One region of the Effusibacillus dendaii genome, then DNA from elsewhere that is predicted to be linked to it. Evidence: riboswitches for the same ligand, from Rfam matches in the RefSeq annotation. Region 1 holds a riboswitch; each other region holds the start of a gene.
The links. A riboswitch is a leader RNA that binds a small molecule or an ion and turns the genes downstream of it on or off. The one in region 1 is predicted to bind cyclic di-GMP.
Positions count from the first base shown of each region.

Region 1 (7,387 bases):
TGAAATGGAAGCTGCCTGCGATTTTCTCGTCAAACAGAATATCTTTCATGGGATGCAGGATATAGGGGTTGAATCCGATGGCAAATTCCCCAATATATCGGGCTCCTTCATCCGTATCCAAAATTTTATTTATACGTTCCGTATCATTAGCGGTCGCGTTGACAATCTTGCCGTTCTTAAACTCCAGCCGCACATTTTCGAAAGTGAATCCCTGGTACGGTGTGGGCGTATTGTACGCAATGATCCCGTTTACCGAATCACGAACAGGCGCTGTAAACACTTCCCCGTCCGGAATATTAAATTCGCCGTCACATTTGACGGATCCGATTCCTTTTATCGAAAACGTCAGCTCGGTACCGGGTGCCACAAGTTTTACACGATCTGTGCGGTCCATCAGTTCTTTCAACGGGTCCATCGCTTTCGACATTTTCGCGTAATCGGCCGTACACACATCAAAATAAAAGTTTTCAAACTCTTCCGTACTCATCCCCGCCAATTGAGCCATTGACGGACTGGGGTAGCGAAGCACCACCCACTTTGTCTTTTTGACGCGCAGTTGACTATGCACCGGGTGTTGATAAAGCGATGAGTAAAGGCGCATTTTATCGTCCGGAACGTCGGACATTTCAGATATGTTCTGTCCGCCACGAACTCCAATGTAGGCCTGCATTTTTGACATTTGGTATTTGTCAAAATCAGCCCATGTCTGAATCTGTTCCTCGGATGCTTCCATCAACATTCTGCGGATGACCGCATTATCCCGCAAATTGACAAACGGATGACCGCCTGCTTTATGTATCGCTTTGACAATTTCATTAATGAGCGGCGGTTCGATGCCGAACGCCTCCACCAAAACGTTTTCCCCTTTTTGCACGTGAGTTGAATAGTTTACCAGCACATCAGCCAGTCGAGTCATTCTCGGATCCAGCATAAGCGTCCCCTCCTTGATAGCGTGACCTAGATCACGGACGATCTATCCCGCGTTGTTGACAAGGATGTCAACGTTTTAGCGGGGGGTCCTTAATTTTTGTACCCATGTCTCTTTTATTGTAGTCCAGTCAGTCGGTGTTTACTACTCATTGTCTTGGCAAAGAGGGGAATTTTGTCAACTCGATTTGATGTCAACCGCTTAGTAGGTTCCTTCGTCCGGACCTTCTTCCGGCTGTAGATTGCCATCCATGATCTGATTGACTGTAGCGGCCAGATGGTTGCCGTTTGCTTCCGCCTCTTCCGGCCGCATGCTCTTTGACAGTTGATCCTTGTATTGAAGAAGCTCCTGCCGCTGTTCTTCGAAAATCGATTGACTCGCTTGCTCCCTGTTTTGACCGTTTTGATCGACCATAAGTAAAACCCTCCTTTGATAATGCTTTTACCTAAGTAAATTGTCCCCCTTTTTCCGGATTCAACCCCCTCTAAAAACCAGATGTCAAGACTACCGCTACATCCGTCCAGCGGCTTTTTATTTTTGAGCAAATTCCAAGGTACATTCTGAACTTCTCCTGAATCCCGTGATGCTTCATGAAGCTTTACAATCAACAAAAATTGAGGGCACACAAGTTACGCTCGACGAAGTGTTAGAAGTGGAAGCTCAGACTCGAAAAAATAATAAAGACATTCAGGAAGTGCTTAATTACTATCAAGCATTGCGTGGTGGGATGGATTCTCTAAGAATGTTACCGATCTCCACAAGGCTTTTCAAACTGTTACATGAGACACTCTTGTCAAACTACGTTCGCGGCAGTAACCGTTCCCCCGGCGAATATCGAAAGATACAGAATTTTATCGGACCAGAGGGGTGTACAATAGAAACTGCATCTTTTATACCTCCGGAACCTCAACTGGTTAACAAGTATATGGACAATCTTGAAACACACATTAACGATCCAAAAGATGATCTAGGTGAGTTGACCCGCGTGGCTATTATTCATGCACAGTTCGAGACAATCCATCCTTTTCTCGATGGAAACGGAAGAATCGAATCAGCAGTAATTTCCTGACATGCTGGACACCAAATCGCACACAATAGATTCAGGAGGTGTTGTTTATGTGGGAAACTGTGACCAACATGATTCCGACGGCCAACCGGATGATGTCTGCCCGTGGTCGGGACAGGGACAGAGGCATAAGCATTACGACCGCTATGATAATTGGAGCCGGTGTAGGTATTGCAGCCTGGGAAATGATGCGGCGCAACAATTCGATGGGACAAGCGGCCAAAAACATGACTCAGGGCAACAACGGCAACAACACCGACTTGAGTCAAATGGCAACCGAAGTGATGGACGCCATTCGATAATCAGCACACAAAAGAGGGTGCAGAACCTTCGGCACCCTTCTTTACAAATTCGGATTCACCGTAATCGAACCTGTTTCCGTACGAATTAAAAGTTGGTACGTTCCCCTGCCCAGTTTTTCGCTAACTTTGGATTCGTTCGGCTTATTGGACTGCATCGGTCCCTTAATGGTTCCGCTGCTTGATTCCCCTATAAACTCCACATCTGAATCTTTTGGAATGCGCACCATCACATTTCCGCGCTGCGAGTTCAAAACCCAGGTTCCGCCCACTATACTTTCCAGCGTAATGCCTCCACTGCTGGAGTTTAGTGTGACAGCTTTTTGCAGATTGGCAGCATGAATCGGACCATTTTCAATCTGAGCTTCCACGTTTCCAGCTACCGTATCCAGGTCGATTATGCCATTTCGGCTGGTTATATTAAGATCGCCATCAATCTTTCCCGCCTTGATTTGACCAAATGCGTTGTCCAATTGGACATTCCCCTTAATATCATGAACATCCAGGCTGCCCGCTTTTGTTTTAATTTCCACATCTCCCAAAATGGAAGCCGCTTTAATTTGACCGTTGCCATCATCCACTGTCGCGGTGCCCTTAATATCCTGTAAATCCACCTTGCCGGACTGTGAACTTACCACCACATTGCCGACATGATTCAAAACGGTAACGTTGCCCGTATCGGTCAATAACTGTACGTCAATGTTGTCAGGAACCAACAGCTCCAGATCCACTCCCGTGATCTTGGAAGAAGCGGACCAGGCCGGGTCAATTTCAACCCGCAAAGTTTCCCCCTGCGATATCAGAGGGGTCAGCGATTGCGCCTCTTGATTGGCTTGATCGCTCTGCAGGTTTTGCACCCGCACTTTTGTTTTCAACTGGATCGTCTGCGAATCGGAGGGACGAAGATCAATGGTACCCACCCGGTTGAATATTTCCATCCGTTTGACCGATTTTGCGTCAAATTTCATATCCGGCAGACTGATCCTCTTTTCCGACAAGGCGTCCCGCAAATTGACAATGCTGGATTGCACCAATCCCTGGATGCTTTGCTGCGAATAGACAACCAGCGAAAAAACGCCAACCAGGCACAGCAGTGCAATGCTGCGTGCGTCAACCCGTATTTCTTCATTGATCTTCAGTTTTTTGACCGCATATAAACTCCACAAGAGTTCGGCTCCCAACGCGAACACGATTACCGGCCAATACGAGAGGACTTTAAATATGATCTGCTTGTCCGACAACTGATCAAACAGCAGCAATCCTCCCAGCACCAGTAATGTCAGGGCGCTTGTCAGAGTTCCTACTTTTCGCATTGCCACAACCCCAGTCGTTGCCACAGCGCAATAAAGCTAGCAGCGGCAGTGAAATAACAGGAAGCCGACTGAAGTCGGTCGGCGCCTGCAATTATGCGAATACCGGTTCTTTAAAATCGGACAGCTTCTTCAACGACTCTTGTTCCACATCCGCATGCAGCGAGTTGCCGTGTGAATCCATTGTAACAATCGCGGTAAATCCTTCTACCTGCAAATGCCACATGGCTTCGGGAATTCCAAATTCGTCAAGAAAATCAACACCGTCTACATCTTTTACGCACTGCGCGTAATATTGAGCCGCTCCACCAATCGCATTCAAATACACAGCCCCATGCTCTTTCAACCCGGCCAGCGTTTTGGCTCCCATACCGCCCTTCCCAATCACTGCCCGGATGCCAAATTTTTTGATAATATCCGCTTGATATGGCTCTTCCCGGCTGGATGTTGTAGGACCGGCCGCTTTTACGTGCCACTTGCCTGTTTCGTCTTTCAGCATCACAGGCCCACAGTGATAGAGCACTCCTCCGTTCAGATCAACGGGACAATCGTGATCCATCATGTACTTGTGGAAGGCATCCCGACCCGTATGCATCGCCCCGTTAATCACAACCACATCGCCGACTTTCAGACTGCGAATCTGTTCTTCCGTAATGGGCGCCTGCAAAACGACCTGCCGATTATCGCCAGCAACAGCCGTTTCCTGAACCTGACCGAGGTCCACACTGTCGCCTGTATAAATCCAATCTTCAATTACACCGGTAGCCGGGTTGATTTTCACTCCCTGCCGGCGGTACGCCCAGCAGTTATAAGCGACCGACACATAAAAAGAAGCCGGCAACCTGTTCATTACACCGATTTTACAACCCAAGAGCGATACGTTTCCGCCAAATCCCATGGTTCCGATCGACAGCTTGTTGGCGTTTTCCATGATATATTCTTCCAGTTGCCGAAGTTGTTCGTTCGGGTTTACATCATCGACCCGCCGGAAAAGTTGCTCTTTCGCAAGCGTATATCCGCTGGTACGATCGCCGCCAATTCCAACTCCAATAAACCCGGCGGAACATCCCTGTCCTTGCGCCTGATAAACGGCATGCAGGATGCATTTTCGGATCCCGTCCAGGTCACGGCCCGCTTTGCCCAATCCTTCCAATTCGCACGGCAGCGAATATTGAATGTTCTTGTTTTCGCAGCCGCCTCCTTTCAGAATTAAGCGGACATCAATATAGTCCTTCTCCCATTGTTCAAAATGGATGACAGGCGTGCCCGGCCCCAGGTTATCCCCCGAGTTCTTACCGGTCAGCGAGTCTACTGAATTGGGACGCAGTTTACCCAGTTTGGTAGCTTCCACAATTGCCGCGAGGATCCCTTTCTTCATCTCGATCTGGTTGGCTCCTACCGGACAGTGAATATGAAACGTAGGCATCCCCGTATCCTGACAAATGGGGCCTTCCGATTCTGCCGCCATGATAATGTTTTCAGCTATCGTCCCCAATGCGATGGCCGAACGGGTCCCCATTTCTTCCTTCACCCTTGCGGCTGCTATCTGTTTACGCACATCGGCTGGCAGATTGGTTGATGTCTCAATAATCAATTTCAACATACTGTTTTGAAATTGTTGGCTGTTCATAATGGTTTCCTCTCCCTTTTTTATCGCTATTCCTATTATAAAGAAAAAGGTCCCCGCAGGCACCTTTTTTTCACTAGCTAAAATTTTCACTTTTTAAAAACGCGACTGAAAGCCAGCCTTCCATTCGTCCATCGGAATTTGCTCGATCAGGCTGGGTTTTGAAAAATAATAGCCTTGACCATATTCAATTCCCATTTCCCGCAATTTCTTTAAATCTTCTAACGATTCTATTCCTTCTGCGATGATTTGCAGGTTCAGGGAATCCCCAATTCGTTTGAACTGTTCGATCATAATCGCTTTGACACCGGATTTATGAAGATCGAATACGATTTCCGTGCAAATTTTCACGTAATGCGGCTTTAAGTTAAGCAACTCTACCATGTTGGAATTCCCTTTTCCAAGATCATCCATCGCTAGAGAAATGCCCTGCTCCTCTAAGAACGGCTTCCATAAAAAAACGGATGGCATATGTTCGGTAATCTCAAATACGACGGGGGTCTGTGCCACGCTGTTTAACATTTCAACCGCTCGCCGCATCGTATGACAGTTTACGTCCGCCTCGATATTAAAAAAGAGCCCCTTCTGCACAAACGGTGTCAGCTTATGTATATGTTCGGTCAACTTTTTACAGGACAAAAGTGTAAGATGCTCCAGAACACCGTGTTGGCGAGCCAACCGGAACATCTCGTCAGGCAAGAGAACTCCACCAGGCGAGCGGCTTAAAATTTCAACTGCTTCAACGCGGCCCGTACGTAAATCGACAATCGGTTGCACAGCCAACTCAAGAGTCTCGTGATATAAAATATTAAAAAGTATTACAGGCTTTAAGTCTTTTGGTATTGGTTCCTGTTGCATGTCGCACCTCGTCTGCAGCGGCTTTACAAATAAAAAAGCCAGTTCATTCTCATGAATTGGCCGGTTGCACTACTGGCTCCCGATCCCTCAAGTGCCCAACTACAAGTGACCGTTCATCGCTTCCCCAAAAGACATTCATTTTTGTGTTTTTATTTTATATGATAAAAATTTGATTTTCAATATAAATCAGTTACATTTTGGAAAATGACAAAATGCAACAAGTTTCAACTTTTTTAGCTGACTTTATTTTAATTTGCGTATTTGTAACAATCGAATGTAAAATAAACTAAATAAAATAAGGATGAGAAAGGATTATAGCCATGCATCTGCTAACTGCCGTAATACTTGGATTTATCGAAGGTCTCACCGAATTTCTGCCTGTTTCTTCAACCGGACATTTAATTCTCGCCGGCGACTTGCTGCATTTTCAAGGGGACAAAGCCAGTACGTTTGAAATTTTTATTCAACTGGGCGCCATTCTTGCGGTAGTGGTCATTTATTGGAGACGTTTTTTGAGTTTATTTGAACCCAGAAACCTAAACTTTACCAACACGGAGTCGCTCAATTTGCTGCACATTTTTGTGGCCATGCTGCCAGCCGGAATTTTGGGACTTATTCTTAACAAGTTCATCAAACAGCATCTGTTCTCCCCTTACACCGTACTGATTGGATTGGTGCTTGGCGGCATTTTGATGATTATGGCTGAGAAGTCCAGGAAATCAAAGTTTGCTACTGAACTTGATCAACTCACTTACGGACAAGCGTTCCGCATTGGTCTTTTTCAAGCATTGGCTCTCTGGCCTGGTTTCTCTCGTTCCGGCGCTACCATCGCGGGCGGTCTGCTGGTAGGCACCAACCGGAAAACCGCTTCCGAATTTTCCTTTATTATAGCGGTGCCGATGATGATTGCAGCAAGCGGACTTGACCTTTTAAAAAGTTATAAAACATTGTCCGCCGATGATCTTACGTTCTTTGCCGTTGGTTTTGTCGTCTCTTTTATAGTCGCCTTGCTTGCTGTGTTTTCGTTTTTGAAACTTGTTTCCAAAGTCCGGCTGACCGGTTTCGCCTATTACCGGTTTGTGTTGGCCGCCCTTTTCTGGATTTTCTTTATTTAATGATTCGTCAGGCTTTTCTGCAGGGGAAAGCCCCGCATGCGCCGGGGGGCATTTATGTGGCGCATACGGGGCTTTTTTCATTTTTGCTGCGGCAAAAACGGAGTGGGATCTTGCCACCTTCGCAAATTAATCGGGGGAATTCTTACGAAGGTTTGTTTTTATAATACCATAATATAGTTGTATA
Region 1 is NZ_AP023366.1:1,894,500-1,901,886, forward strand. Features, by position in the region: gene skT53_RS10270 (aminopeptidase) at 1-931, opposite strand, end outside; gene skT53_RS10275 (hypothetical protein) at 1,130-1,342, opposite strand; partial or broken gene skT53_RS18865 (Fic/DOC family N-terminal domain-containing protein) at 1,497-1,646, shown strand; gene skT53_RS10280 (Fic family protein) at 1,656-1,997, shown strand; gene skT53_RS10285 (hypothetical protein) at 2,045-2,296, shown strand; gene skT53_RS10290 (DUF4097 family beta strand repeat-containing protein) at 2,338-3,606, opposite strand; gene skT53_RS10295 (fumarate hydratase) at 3,698-5,233, opposite strand; gene skT53_RS10300 (EAL domain-containing protein) at 5,327-6,088, opposite strand; cyclic di-GMP riboswitch class II at 6,138-6,220, opposite strand; gene bacA (undecaprenyl-diphosphate phosphatase) at 6,409-7,203, shown strand.

Region 2 (7,387 bases), 800 kb from region 1:
GCTCGCTTTCTTTTGATGAAACAATCGCTTTGATTCGAGACTGGATGGGGGGCAGCGAACCTCGCCAAATTGTAACGGCCAATCCGGAAATTGTGATGTTGGCGAGACGTGACCCCGATTTTTTGAAGCTTCTGCAGCAGGCAGATCTTGTGACGCCTGACGGAATCGGGATTGTATACGCGGCCAAAATTTTGGAAAAGGCATCTGTTGACCGGGTGACCGGAATTGATATTTTGCCCTTCCTGTTTGAGACAGCCAATCAATCCAAATGGCCTGTATATCTGTTAGGCGCTTCTCCGGAATCGAACCGCCGGGCCATTGAAAACCTTTCCCGATTGTATCCGAATGCTTTATTTAAGGGCAGGGATGGATTTTTCAGCGATCAGGAAATCCCCTCCATATTGGAAGAGATACGGAGCTTTACCCCCCGGTTGTTGCTTGTCGGATTGGGGTTAGGCAAGCAGGAGAAATTTATTGCTCGTTATCTTAAACAATTGCATGTGCCGGTATCGATCGGTGTTGGCGGGTGCATTGATATTTATGCCGGAACGGTCCGCAGGGCCCCGCTTGTATGGCGCAAATTGCAATTGGAATGGCTGTATCGGTTATTGAAGCAGCCGAGCCGTTGGAGGCGGCAACTGGTGCTTCCGCATTTTGCCTGGATTGTGATTCGAAAGCGATTGCGGCTGTGAAGGAACAAACTACCATACCGAAGAGGGGGAGCCTTGCCGATATCGTGGCTCCCTTTTCTTTTGCGAATATCTTTTTGGCCAATGAAGAACGATAAATTTGCGATGCAAAGAACGATTGACAGCCGGTAAAATTTAGGATAACATGATAAATCGACTTAAACCATTCTAATTTGACAGTATACAACAGGGGGGATTCCTGTGACGATACGTCGTTACTTATTTACATCCGAGTCTGTGACGGAAGGACATCCGGATAAAATATGCGACCAAATTTCTGATTCCGTGCTGGATGCCATATTGTCGAAAGATCCTAACGCTCGGGTTGCCTGTGAAACCTCCGTTACTACAGGGTTGGTGCTGGTGGCTGGGGAAATCACCACAAGTACATATGTGGACATCCCAAAAGTGGTCCGCGAAACGATTCGTTCTATTGGATATACGCGCGCCAAATACGGATTTGACGCAGATACCTGTGCGGTCATTACATCGATAGACGAGCAGTCCGCCGATATTGCCATGGGCGTCAATAAAGCGTTGGAAGCACGGGAAGGGCAGATGACAGAAGAAGAAATTGAAGCGATTGGTGCAGGCGACCAAGGCTTAATGTTCGGATTTGCTGTCAATGAGACGGAAGAATTGATGCCGCTGCCGATTTCATTGGCGCATAAACTGGCTCGCCGTCTGTCAGAGGTACGTAAAAATGGAACCCTGGATTACCTGCGTCCGGACGGGAAGACGCAAGTATCGGTCGAGTATGAAGGCAACAAACCGGTTCGTATCGATACCATTGTAATCTCTACCCAGCATTCGGAAGAGATCAGCCAGGAACAGATCGACAAAGATCTGCACGAACATGTCATTCGACCGGTTGTTCCGGCGGATTTGTTGGATAATCAAACCAAATATTTTATCAATCCTACAGGCCGTTTCGTAATCGGCGGTCCGCAGGGGGATGCCGGTTTGACCGGACGGAAAATCATTGTCGACACATATGGCGGATACGCGCGTCATGGCGGCGGCGCGTTCTCGGGCAAAGATCCGACAAAAGTGGATCGCTCTGCTGCCTATGCAGCCCGTTATGTGGCTAAAAATATCGTGGCTGCCGGCCTAGCTGACAAATGCGAAGTGCAGCTCGCGTATGCAATCGGCGTAGCGCGCCCTGTATCGATCATGGTTGACACGTTTGGGACGGGGAAAGTGGATGATGAACTGATCGTTGGCCTGATAAAGAATAACTTTGATTTGCGTCCGGCAGGCATCATTAAGGAGCTTGATTTGCGGCGTCCAATTTATCGTCAGACAGCCGCTTACGGTCATTTTGGCCGTTCCGATTTGGATCTGCCTTGGGAGCGTACAGATAAGGCGGCGACTCTCCGACAACAGGCGGGACTATCATAAACGGATAAAATTTTTTTGGTGTCACCCCCAAAAACAAAATTGTCCACCGAATTTCTATAGCATATCACCCTTACCCCATTGCACTGAGGGCATGGCATTTACGCCGTGCCCTCAGACTTTTTTCGACATTGTATGGTATTGGTTGACAAAAAACAGAACCAGATTGCAGGAAAATAGGTCTCTGGTATTGAATAAATAGGTCAAAAGAAGTAGAGGAGGTTTCGATACGTGTCGCCACAACTTGACACACGAATCCTCGACAACGCCATATCAGCGACTCTGCGTGCAATTGAACAGGGGAAGTACCAAATTTATGAAATCGCGGATGTATCGCGCAGTGAGTATCAAGCATTGGAACGGGATTTGGCCGCTGTTCAATTGCAGGTTTACGAGACGGTGAAAAACGTCGACCGACTGGAGAGCGCACTGCGGAAAGCACGGCAGCGATTGGCGCTTGTCAGTAAAAATCACGCGCAACACTCGGAAGAGCAGGTGCGAGAAGTTTATATAGAAGCAGAAAAAGTGCAACATGAACTTCTTGCTGCACAGGAAAAAGAAAAACGTCTTCGGCGGAGGAGAGATGAACTGTCGCTCCGGCTCAAAAACTTGGGGGATCTGGTTTCGAAAGCGGAGGAACTTGTGACCCAGCTTGGTGTTGCTTTTAACTACCTGTCGGGTGAACAAAAAGAGATCGACGTGATGCTGCAGACCGTTGAGGAAAAACAATACTTGGGCAGCCGGATGATTCAGGCGCAAGAGGAAGAACGCCGGCGGTTGGCGCGGGAGATTCACGATGGGCCTGCCCAAATGATGGCGAATGTAGTGTTGCGTGCGGAATTATGCGAGAAAGTGCTGGATCGGGACATTGACCGCGTCCGGGAAGAACTGCAAGATCTGAAACAGATGGTGCGGGACAGCCTGGCGGAAGTTCGGCAAACCATTTTTGACTTGCGGCCCATGGAATTGGATGATTTGGGACTTGCCCCCACATTGCGCCGTTATCTGACGAAATTTCAGGAAAAATACGGGATCCAGACCGATTTTGCCCTGGTCGGCAAAGAGCGAAGGCTGTCAGGGGCGTTTGAAGTGGCCATTTTTCGTTCTGTTCAGGAAGCCCTTAACAATATAGCGAAACATTCCGAAGCAACGCTCGCTTCCGTTAAGCTGGAGTTGGAAAATCCGGAGATTCTTGTGCACATCCTTGATAACGGCAAGGGATTTGATTTGAAAACATCGAGAGGCAAGAAAGAACAGGGTCATTACGGGTTGTTGGGGATGCAAGAGAGAATTCAACTGCTAGGGGGTAAGGTTGAGTTCCGAACCAGGATCGGAGAGGGAACCAAAGTGATTATTACTCTTCCGATAACGAATCAAGGAGGCGTTCAAGTTGACTCCCCATAGTCCGATCAAAATTGTACTGGCGGATGACCATGCACTCTTTCGTCAGGGACTAAGAAGAATTTTTGAATTGGAAGACGATTTTACCATTTTGGGAGAAGCGGTAGACGGACAGCAGGCGGTGACGCTATCTGCCAACCTGCAGCCGGATGTTATCCTGATGGACATCAATATGCCCCAAAAAAGCGGCGTGGAAGCAACCAAGTTGATTAAGCAAGCCTACCCTGCCGTTAAAATTTTGATATTATCCATTCATGATGATGAGGCATATATTTTTGAATCCATTCGGGCCGGTGCCAACGGTTATCTTTTAAAAGATGTCGAATCGGAAGTGTTAGTAGAAGCTGTCCGGCAAGTTGCAAATGGAACAGCGTTCATTCACCCTCAGATTACCACCAAATTATTAAACGAGTTTAAACGTCTGAGCTACAACGCAACTGATCACGCATCCGCTCATGAGGAGGCGGCGGCAGCCGTTGAACAGGAGACATGGCGGGAGCTTTTGACGATTCGAGAGATGGAAATCCTTCGTTTAATGGCGGAAGGAAAAAGCAACCGAATGATTGGTGAGGCGTTATTCATATCTGAAAAAACAGTGAAAAATCATGTCTCTTCTATTTTAGGTAAACTTAATGTAGACGACCGCACGCAGGCGGTCATTGCAGCAGCCAGGAACGGTTGGGTAAGGTTATGACGAACGCCTAATAGAGGGCGCGCATATAGTGACACCACAAGGGAGGTGTTCGGTATGCTCGCTCTTTTGATTTGGGCGTTCGCTGCTTACGGGATTGTCGCCGCGCTCTATCAGGTGGTTCGACTTTATGAATCCCCTTCGATCAGTGAAGGTCACAGGTTTACGTTAGTATTGGTGGTTCGCAACGGAGAAGCGTACGTGGAAGGTTTACTGCGTTTTTTGTTGGTGCGTTCGTTTTTCTTAAAAAATGATCTTCATATCCTTGTGGTGGATACCGGCTCAGAGGATTCGACCCGGGAAATTGTCAGTCGTTTGCAGGAGAATTATTCAAGAATTGAATTGATCGGAACTGACCGGGAATACGACGGGGGATTGCTGGAATCTGTGTGGTCATCAGCAGATCAGGATAGTCCTTTTGCCCTATATGATCTTCGGAGCTGGAAAAACACCAAAAGAATTATCCCTTATTTTAAAAGGGTTTTCGGTTAATGAGGAATTTGTATAAAAATAGTCGTGCAGACCTATGTACTATTTTGTCGACACATGTAAAATTAAAGACAAGGAGCGAGTCAATCATCAAGGGCAAACCTCGTCGAAAGACAGGGACGCAAAGCCATGGGTCTAAAGCTTCCCCAAAGCAATGATAGCCAGGCTGCTGATTGTTCCGGGTGAATTGCTCAATCCCCCAAAAGGTTTCCTCATTGACCCTTTTGGAATCCCCCTACCCCCCACAAACTAAGAGGTTCCTTATTCCAAGGAACCTCTTAGTTTGTGTTTTCGCTGTTTTTGTTTTTCATCACCCTTTCACACGATTTTTATAAAAACTTAATACTTTAATGCTATCCTTATAGAAGAGAATTTTGAGGAGTGAAATTATGCAGCGTATGGCTGAATGGATGGTCGGAAGAGACATCCGGGCGTTCCGCTGGATTAATGGCGCCTGCAAATGTTCGTTCTTTGAACAGTTGATGCCTGTAGTTACACATCTGGGTGGAACTGTTTTCTCGATTGGCATGTCGCTGGTTTTTTTGCTGCAGAGTGATCCGTATTGGCGCTATGAAGGGGTTCATTTGGCGATCAGCCTGTTGTTTAGCCATCTGATTGTGGCCGCTTGTAAAAAGCTGCTGCCGCGCCATCGTCCCTATCAGGTTCTGGAGAATGTATTTACGGGACGAAAACTTCTGACAGATGCATCATTTCCATCTGGCCATTCAACAGCCGCCTTTTGCTCGGCGACTGTTTTGTCAATTGCGTTTCCCGTCTTGTCTCCGGGTTTGTATGCACTTGCGGCTTTAACCGCCAGTTCACGTGTATATTTGGGACTGCACTATCCGTCAGATGTGGCGATCGGCGCTGTATTGGGGACAGCGGTCCCGCTTTGGCTGGCATGACTGTGCCAAAGTTCTTCTATGACCGTACAATAAGGATTTTTACTTAAATTTACAAATAATTAACCATTTAAATAAACTCCATCGGTATACTGATAAGACAAAATGTGGAATTTTGTCGAAGAGGGCGGAGAGAACGATGGGGAATCGACAGAAGAGTATTTTGTTGCTGGATGATAGTTTTATAAACGAAAGGTTTTTAAAACGATTGAATGGACAATTGAAAAAAGGTCAAGTGGGATTCATTTATCTGGACATCAAACGATTTGGTGATGTGTACCAGACCCGTGGACAGCTATTTTGCAATCGTGTATTGCAGACGCTCAACCAGATCATTTTGAGGTTCGAACAGGAAAAATGGGAAGGATGTTTCTCCCGGCGAATGTTAGGGGATGATCTGTTTTTATTTTTTCTTTTGCCAGATCAAAAAGTGGATCTGTTTTCTGATTTTGCGTACCGATTGCGGACCGAAGTGGAACAACAACTGAATGCGGAATTGAATCTTCCCGAAAAGGAACTGGAATTATATGTAGGAACATCGATCTTTCATTCCGTATCTTCGAAAAACATCTCAAACGAACTGTACCGCGGTTTGAAACAGGCGATGCAGGATGCGAAAAATGAAGCTCAACTGGAACAGATTGAGCGACGGAAGGAATTTTTCCGAATTCTTGAGCAAAAATTGATTCGAGCTGTCTATCAGCCGATTATATCGCTGTTAACCGGTGCGGTCTACGGATATGAAGCTTTGGCAAGAGGGCCGCAGGGAAGCGGTTTTGAAGCTCCGCTCGACATGTTTTCATATGCGGAACAGATGGACAGCTTGTATCATCTTGAAAAAGTTGCCCGGGAACAAGCGATTTCCGGATTTCGGTGTGGGGAAACAAACAGTAAGCTGTTTATCAACCTAAACGCAAACGTGATCAATGATCCGTTTTTTACTGCGGGTGAAACGGCAAAGTTATTACGCAGAGTGAATTTGACACCACAGCAGATCGTTTTTGAAATCACGGAGCGACAATCAATCGAAGATTTTCCGTCATTCGTTAAAGCAATCAATTATTACCGCAAACAGGGGTATCGGATCGCAATTGATGATGCGGGGGCGGGCTATTCCTCCTTACAAGCGATTGCGGAAATACGTCCCGACTATATCAAAATCGACCGATCAATCATCCATCAGATTGACAGTCATCATGCCAAACGGATTCTGTTGGAGACACTGGTAACGTTTGCGACAAAAATGAACTGTAAAATTATTGCCGAAGGTATTGAAACCACACAGGAACTGAACACGGTTCTCAAAATCGGGGTTCATTGCGGTCAAGGATACCTGCTGGGCCGTCCGAAGGCGGGATTTGAGGAAGTTTCTGCTGAAATTGTCAAGCTGATCAAGCGAAATCAATATGTGCCGACAACGCAGGGATATTCCGGCGCTTTGAAAGATATTGTCCGTCCTGTCAAAACGTTTGAAGAGGGGACCGTGACGCAGGAGATCGTGTCCTACTTTAATCGCTTTGAAGACGAAAGTGGTGTCGTGATTGTTCGTGAAGGCCGGCCGATCGGTTTAATCATGCGGGAAAAACTGTTTCAGGCGCTGGCCTCCCAATACGGCGTTCCGTTGTATTGGAAACGTCCTGTGTCAAAACTGATGGACGGAAATCCGATTATCCTTGACGAAAATACAGGTGTGGAAGACGCATCCAGAATCGCCATGGTAAGGGATCATCAGCGAATCTATGATCTGTTGATTGTCACCCGGGAAGGCAACATTTTAGGCGTGGTGACGATTCACTCCATTTTGGATACGATTACAA
Region 2 is NZ_AP023366.1:2,699,270-2,706,656, forward strand. Features, by position in the region: gene skT53_RS14460 (WecB/TagA/CpsF family glycosyltransferase) at 1-692, shown strand, start outside; gene metK (methionine adenosyltransferase) at 891-2,090, shown strand; gene skT53_RS14470 (sensor histidine kinase) at 2,319-3,491, shown strand; gene skT53_RS14475 (response regulator) at 3,478-4,182, shown strand; gene skT53_RS14480 (glycosyltransferase) at 4,237-4,671, shown strand; cyclic di-GMP riboswitch class I at 4,754-4,842, shown strand; gene skT53_RS14485 (phosphatase PAP2 family protein) at 5,058-5,573, shown strand; gene skT53_RS14490 (GGDEF domain-containing protein) at 5,710-7,387, shown strand, end outside.
Region 2: it holds a riboswitch for cyclic di-GMP, as region 1 does, so the genes downstream of both, skT53_RS14485 (phosphatase PAP2 family protein) here and skT53_RS10300 (EAL domain-containing protein) in region 1, are expected to answer to the same signal.

Region 3 (7,387 bases), 270 kb from region 1:
ATTATTTGATGACTTGCCATCTGTCAGGAATTTTATTCACTTTCGTCAATTGTGCCTTGTTCATCTATAAATAAAGCAGTAATACCCGTCCGTTTCTTAGCTAATAAAGGAAGTCTACTCCAAAGATTTCGGAACTGTTTAACATCGGGTAACGCTATACTGTACTTTGCAGTTGGGTCATCCATTCTCTGAAGTGTTTCAGCCAAGACCCCTAAGAAATAGTTTACGTTCATTGGATTAGAAGTCCCCAAGCCTTTTACCTCAATAATCCAACGTTCCGTTCCTCTTATTGCATTTATGTCAATTCCAGGAGTTTTTCCCCATGCAATCTGCGTTTCCCAACCGTTTGAATGGAGGAATTCCTTTAGGAATTGTTTGATATTGTCTTCAGAAAAGACGGATGACAATTCATTATCTCGCACATTTTCTTGATGAGTTACTGGTTCTACCAAGATACCCTCCGAGCATAAATAATTTCCCAGCTTACCATCTTTTCGCCGAATACGTTTAATGATTTGTTTTGTCTCCAATGACCTGCATGCCTGGTTTACCGCCTGTTGCGGCTCATTTACTCCTAATATGGCGTTGGTGATTTCCCGATCCGTTAAGCCCTCTTGAGTTTTTAAGAGGGTTATGTGTATCCCTTCTAATCCTTGAATTTTGTCGATTCATTCCTTACACTCTCACCTACCTTAAACCCATGCCGCACAAGCATTTTCAGTCATTCAAGAAAATGAAAAACCGCCTACATTGGCGGCAACAACTCCCTAAAACGGCACTTTTTTTTATACGTTCGATCTCATTCAATCGCACGTCTAACATTTGGCTTATTTTTAGCATATATGGGTGAGTTAAACAATCCACATCTTGACTCACACGAATCAATCGTTTCTTCAGCATCGTAATTTCTGCATCTAAACGCATGTGAACGCGACTTTCCAAATCACATTCCCCCTTAATAGGTTGGAGTTTCGGTAGCTGGCTGACATAGCATAAAACCTTAGCCCCTGTAGCTTTGCGTCACAACTTTTCAGTTGCTTTGCCTTTTTCACACGATGCGATTTGGTTATTTAGTTGTATTGACATAAATATACTATTTCCCCCGACCATTTTCAATATTTTCAAAAAACATTGAATAGCAACCGATTGACAATCCTATCAGTTGTTTATGTAATGGTCATAAATGGATCCCCATTCTATGACCTTTTCGTTTATTATGCGACATTTCCATGATCGATTGGAATAAATTGATTCAAGTCAGGCACAAAGTAAAAACCATCTCGGCTCAATTCTGCCTAGATGTCCTCCATATCAAGAAAATGGCTGTCGGCTACTTCCTACAGCGTTTTTCCCTTCAATTGATCATTCAAATACTCCACTCTTTTCGTGACTGGAGCCATGTAAAATTGATGCCCGTACAATCTTGATCCCCTCCCTCCGCTTCTCATCAGTTCTTCTATCTACTCTACCATTGTATGTAAAAATCAAGAGTTCAGATATGGCAAACATGTTTGAGCTGGTTTGAGCATTGGAAAGTCACGTAAGGTAAGGGAAAATCAGATGTTAGAAAATGAAGAAAATAGCCGAGGCAGAAACAGGAGTAGATCCCCAAATTTCGCTCAGCTCGTAGGCAAACATATTAAGCTTTAGGCAAACTTTTTAGGCTGTGGGCAATCTAAAACTGCTTTTTACACAAGTATGCACCGAAAATAAAGTCGTCTCGCCCATGTCACCTTTCCCCATCCACTCTCGCTCCTACAGCCACAAGGCTTCTCCGCCTCTCCACACCATATACCAAAAATTACCAATGTAATTATAGTCGTCATAGGGTTCTGGGAAAAACAGGGATTACGACGTGAAAAAACGGGGTCAAAAAAGCAATTAAAGTCGAACTAAGAGCAGGGGGAAAGGCAGGGAAACAGATTCGGGATAGGGCAACAGATAATCGGAGGAAATGATCGAGAAAAAACAGGAGAAAAACGTTTGAATCCTTTGTACCACAAGGATTTTCTTCGTCTCCCCTCCCAATAAATCCTCTCACCTGATTTAAGAAAAGAGCCGAGGAAATACAGGTGTGCATCGCAAAAAAAGTCTGCCCAAAACCTCCCCCACCCGCTCCTCTCCACAAACCAAATCGTATCAAGGCTTTTCCCGCTCTTTCATCTGTTTCACTTTATCACTCTAAACCAGTAAAAGTCTGCATGCAAATCAGAGTAAAAACCAGAGGAGACTTCTGAAAAACGAAGTGAAAAATAGCAAATATAGTTTGCCCGTGAGGACAGTGATAATCGGGAAAAACATAGGGAAAGAATGAGGCTTGGAGAAAGATCATCAGAGGAAAAAATCGGGGAAATGCCTGATTTATCAAGGGAAGCGGGACTTGCGTCCCATTTGCTCTGGAAAAAGAAAGCCGAGGAAAAACAGGAGTGGATACCTGATTTTCGCTCGGCTCGTAGGCAAACATATTAAGCTTTAAGCAGACTTTTTAGGCTTTGGGCAAACATATTAAGAGATGTACATTTGCCCGTGAGGACAGTGATAATCGGGAAAAACATAGGGAAAGAATGAGGCTTGGAGAAAGATCATCAGAGGAAAAAATCGGGGAAATGCCTGATTTATCAAGGGAAGCGGGACTTGCGTCCCATTTGCTCTGGAAAAAGAAAGCCGAGGAAAAACAGGAGTGGATACCTGATTTTCGCTCGGCTCGTAGGCAAACATATTAAGCTTTAAGCAGACTTTTTAGGCTTTGGGCAAACATATTAAGAGATGTACAAACAAGTATTCAATATGCCTTCCCTCACTCCACCGTCACGCTTTTCGCCAGATTTCTTGGTTTATCTACATCGTTGCCTCTTGCCACCGAAGCGTAGTACGCGAGCAGTTGCAAAGGAATCACCGACAGCACCGGTGCGAGGAACGGCATGGTGCGCGGCACGGTGATCACCTCGTCGGCATACTTGCCGATCTCTCCATCTCCCTGCCAAGCGAGTGTAAGCACGTACGCGTCGCGCGCTTTGACCTCGACGATGTTCGATACTGTTTTTTCATACAGATCGTCCTGCGTCACCAGCGCGATCACCGGAATCCCTTCCGTGATCAGCGCCAGAGTTCCATGCTTCAGTTCCCCCGCCGCATACGCTTCGGCATGAATGTAGGAGATCTCCTTCAGCTTAAGTGAACCTTCCAGCGCGACTGCATAATCCACGCCGCGACCGATGAAAAATGCGTCTTCCTTGTCCTTGTATTTCTCCGCGAACTGACGGAGGGACGGTGCGGTTTCCAGCACTCTTTCCGCCAATTCCGGAAGCCCCTTCAACGCTTGCAAAATCTCCGGCACCTGTGATGCCCCAATGGAACCGCGCTGCTGCGCCAAATAGCAGGCAAACAGATAGAGGACCACCACCTGCGTCGTATACGCTTTGGTCGATGCGACCGCAATCTCAGGCCCGGCCATGGTAATCATCGTATAATCAGCTTCCCGGTTGGCAGAGGAGCCAAGCACGTTGGTGATCGCCAGCACACGAGCTCCACGCTGTTTCGATTCCCGCAGCGCTGCCAGTGTATCCGCCGTTTCACCCGACTGCGAAATGACAATAATTAAAGTGTTATCCGGTACGATCGGATCCCGATACCGATATTCGGAAGCAATCTCCACATCCACCGGGATGCGAGTCAATTTTTCAATTGCCGCTTTGCCGACCAGGCCTGCGTGCCATGACGTGCCGCAGGCCACAATATGAATCCGTTCAATCGATGCCGCCTGTTCGGTCGTCCAATTCAGTTCTTTCAACACAACCCGCTGGCCATCCTCCGAAATGCGCCCGCTCAAAGTGTCGCGGATCGCACGCGGCTGTTCATGGATTTCTTTCAGCATGAAATGCTCATAGCCGCCTTTTTCGGCCGCCAGCGCATCCCATGTGACGTTGAATACTTCTTTTGTGATCGGGTTGCCTTCAAATGTAAAACATTCCACTCCGTCCGCCGTCAGAACCGCAATCTCCCCATCGTCCATTATATAGGTCGAACGGGTATACTCTAAGATTGCCGGAATGTCGGATGCGATAAAATTCTCTCCTTCACCCAGACCAATCACCAGCGGACTTTGCTTCCTCACCGCAATCAATTTTCCCGGTTCATCCTTTGCCATAATAGCCAGCGCAAATGCTCCGTGAATTTGTTTCAGCACTTGTACAACCGTTTGGAACAAATCCCCGTTGTACATTTCTTCCACCAGATGAACAACCACTTCCGTATCGGTTTGCGATTGAAAAATATGGCCTTTTTCCGTAAGTTTCTCCCGCAGTTCCAAATAGTTCTCGATAATGCCGTTATGCACCACAACAAAACGGCCCTGCTCATCGGCGTGCGGGTGCGCGTTAGCATCGGACGGACGGCCATGCGTCGCCCAACGGGTATGCCCGATCCCCTGCATACCAGCCAATACCGCCTCCCCTTTCACCCGTTCTTCCAATGTTGCCAAGCGGCCGACTGATTTTTGCAGACGAATCACACCGTTATCATAGACCGCAATACCTGCCGAATCGTACCCGCGATATTCCAGTTTGCTAAGACCATGAATCAAAACGTCTTGGGCTTGTCGATACCCGATATATCCTACAATTCCACACATGGAAACAAACCTCCTGAAAATGAGCATACGAAATCTACCGCTTTTCGCAAAAAGCGGTTTTCAATCGAGAAAACTGCCTGGTCTCTCCATAAGGGAAAAGACCGTGCAGACAGCTCCCTATTTACCCTTGAGCTGCTCTTGTCCCGACAGTCACCCATCGGATTTGAAACTTCTCTTTACGGCAGAGGGATTGTCTGCCGGGAGGCACCCGCCGAATGGTTCGCTAACCTCCTCCGCGTCAACTGCAACCCACCGTTGCAGTCCAGGCGCTTCATTACCTTTGGAAAAAATTCACGCCGTCCTCGATACCATCACCTCCCTTTCCTGATTACCCCATCCTATTCCGGTTCGACCAAATATGCGCTCCGCAGACATACGAAATGATGTTAGAACTTGTGAAACCCCAACGGAAGCAAAGAAGGAGCTTGCAGCCCCTTCACTTTCCAAGCTCCTTACGCACTACATTCGCGATTCTATCGACATATTCCTGCACCGTTTGTTCATTTGGCCCCTCGGCCATTACACGGATTAACGGCTCGGTACCGGAAGGACGCACCAATACACGGCCATCGTCGCCCATCTCCGCCTCGACTTCCCGAATCACTTGTTGTATTGCTTTATTTTGTTCCCAACCGTCTTTGCTGCCCACTCTGACATTGACCAACGCCTGCGGAAAGCTCTGCATGACGCTCCGCAGTTCGGACAACGGTTTCGCTTCCGCAACCATCGCATTAACCAATTGAACCGCACTTAAAATCCCATCACCTGTCGTGTTATGCTTTAGCAGGATAATATGGCCGGACTGCTCGCCGCCCAACTGGTATCCGCCTTTCCGCATCGCTTCCATTACATAGCGGTCGCCTACTGCCGTCCGTACCAGTTGAATTCCCATTTCTTTCGCCGCTTTGACAAATCCGACGTTGCTCATAACGGTCGTAACTACCGTATCATGCGCCAACTCGCCCGACGCTTTCAAGGAACGCCCCAAAATCGCCATAATATAGTCGCCGTCCACCAACTGCCCTTTTTCATCAACCGCGATCAGGCGATCCGCGTCCCCGTCAAATGAAAGTCCGACATCCGCCTTGTGCGCCAGCACCGCTTCACGCACCACTTCCGGATATGTCGAGCCACATTTTACGTTGATGTTGACCCCGTTAGGCTCCGCATGCACAACCACCACTTCGGCGCCTAATTGGCGGAACACCTGCGGCGCTACCTGATAGGCAGCTCCATTGCCGCAGTCCAATACGACTTTTAGCCCCTCGAACCGATTGTCAACAGTGGTCTGCAAATAATCGGCATACAGCGAAATTCCATCCAAACGCTCTGCAACGCGACCGATGTCGCCCGCGATCGGTCTTGGCATCTGATCTTCGCCTTGCAGCAGCGATTCAATCTCGTCTTCTGTCTGATCTAACAGTTTAAATCCGTCACCGCCGAAAAATTTGATTCCGTTATCCGCCACCGGATTATGCGATGCGGAGATCATCACACCTGCGTCAGCCTGCAGCGCCCTTGTCAGATAGGCGACCCCGGGCGTCGAGATCACTCCAACGCGAACCGCATCCACACCCACCGACAAAATCCCGGCCAACAGCGCGGCTTCCAACATATCACCTGAAATTCTCGTATCTTTACCGACGATGAGTTTCGCGTTTTGTTTTCCTCTCGTTAAAACATAGGCACCTGCCCGCCCCAACCGGTAGGCAATTTCCGCAGTCAATTCCGTATTGGCCACTCCACGTACGCCATCCGTCCCAAACAAACGTCCCAAATTCCGATTGCCCCTTTGTGCTAGAATTCTATGCACATTCTCCCATAGAACTGCAATTCCTGCAATAACTAGGATTCACCAGTAGATGATCAATTGACTCTCAAAAAACATAAAAGGAATTTATGTTTTTTGTTGTAATTTTAAAACGATAAATATTTCAGGCATTTCCTTTCGACTAATCCAGCGTTTGTTAGATAAAGGGAACAACTTGACTGTCCATACTCAAATAATCCATTTTGTTACACATTTGTTACACACTTATCATTGTTCTGTTACATCGACTCTTTATGATAATGTATAGGGAGCCTGTTAGCCTGCTTCGTATCAGACCGAAGGAGTGAATACAGGAGTGAGAAGTAAACAGACAAAAAAGGGCAATTGATCGCTGGTGGAAGATCTCCGCGAAAACTTGATTCAAACGGCAATGCGGCACGGTGATTTGCTGCACCCTGAAGTTATCAGTAAAAGTCAAGAGCTTGACCAGTTGCTGACACGATTATTACGGGAACAACTCCAGCTGACCCGTCTGACTTTTCCGCAGTCAGACTCATTACCATCAACAGGGAGGGGTAGATTTTGAAAAACATACTGTTAGTGGAGGATGACATTCTTAGCGCCAAGTTGATGCAAATTGTTCTTACGCGACTAGGCAATCATAATGTGATCATCTCTGAATCGGTAGACGAAATTTTAACGTTGTCACGCTCAGGCAGCGTCGATCTGGTTATCATGGACATTTCGCTGACGAGCAGTGAACTCGGGGGCAAACCGATGAATGGTCTTGAGATTACGCGCTTGCTGAAACAAGATCCGGCAGCCCATTCGATTCCGGTTATTCTGGCGTCCGCCCATCTGATGACCGATAATGCGGAGCGCATTGTAGAAGAAGTGGGGGCAGACGATTACATTCCGAAACCCTTGATGGATCATCAAATTTTGATTGAAAAAGTGAATCGTTTATTGAAATTGCCCGCCGAATA
Region 3 is NZ_AP023366.1:2,168,670-2,176,056, forward strand. Features, by position in the region: gene skT53_RS11655 (hypothetical protein) at 33-452, opposite strand; gene skT53_RS19215 (Spo0E family sporulation regulatory protein-aspartic acid phosphatase) at 718-924, opposite strand; cyclic di-GMP riboswitch class I at 971-1,054, opposite strand; gene glmS (glutamine--fructose-6-phosphate transaminase (isomerizing)) at 2,798-4,630, opposite strand; gene glmM (phosphoglucosamine mutase) at 5,067-6,407, opposite strand; gene skT53_RS19220 (Spo0E family sporulation regulatory protein-aspartic acid phosphatase) at 6,796-6,987, shown strand; gene skT53_RS11680 (response regulator) at 6,984-7,387, shown strand, end outside.
Region 3: it holds a riboswitch for cyclic di-GMP, as region 1 does, so the genes downstream of both, skT53_RS19215 (Spo0E family sporulation regulatory protein-aspartic acid phosphatase) here and skT53_RS10300 (EAL domain-containing protein) in region 1, are expected to answer to the same signal.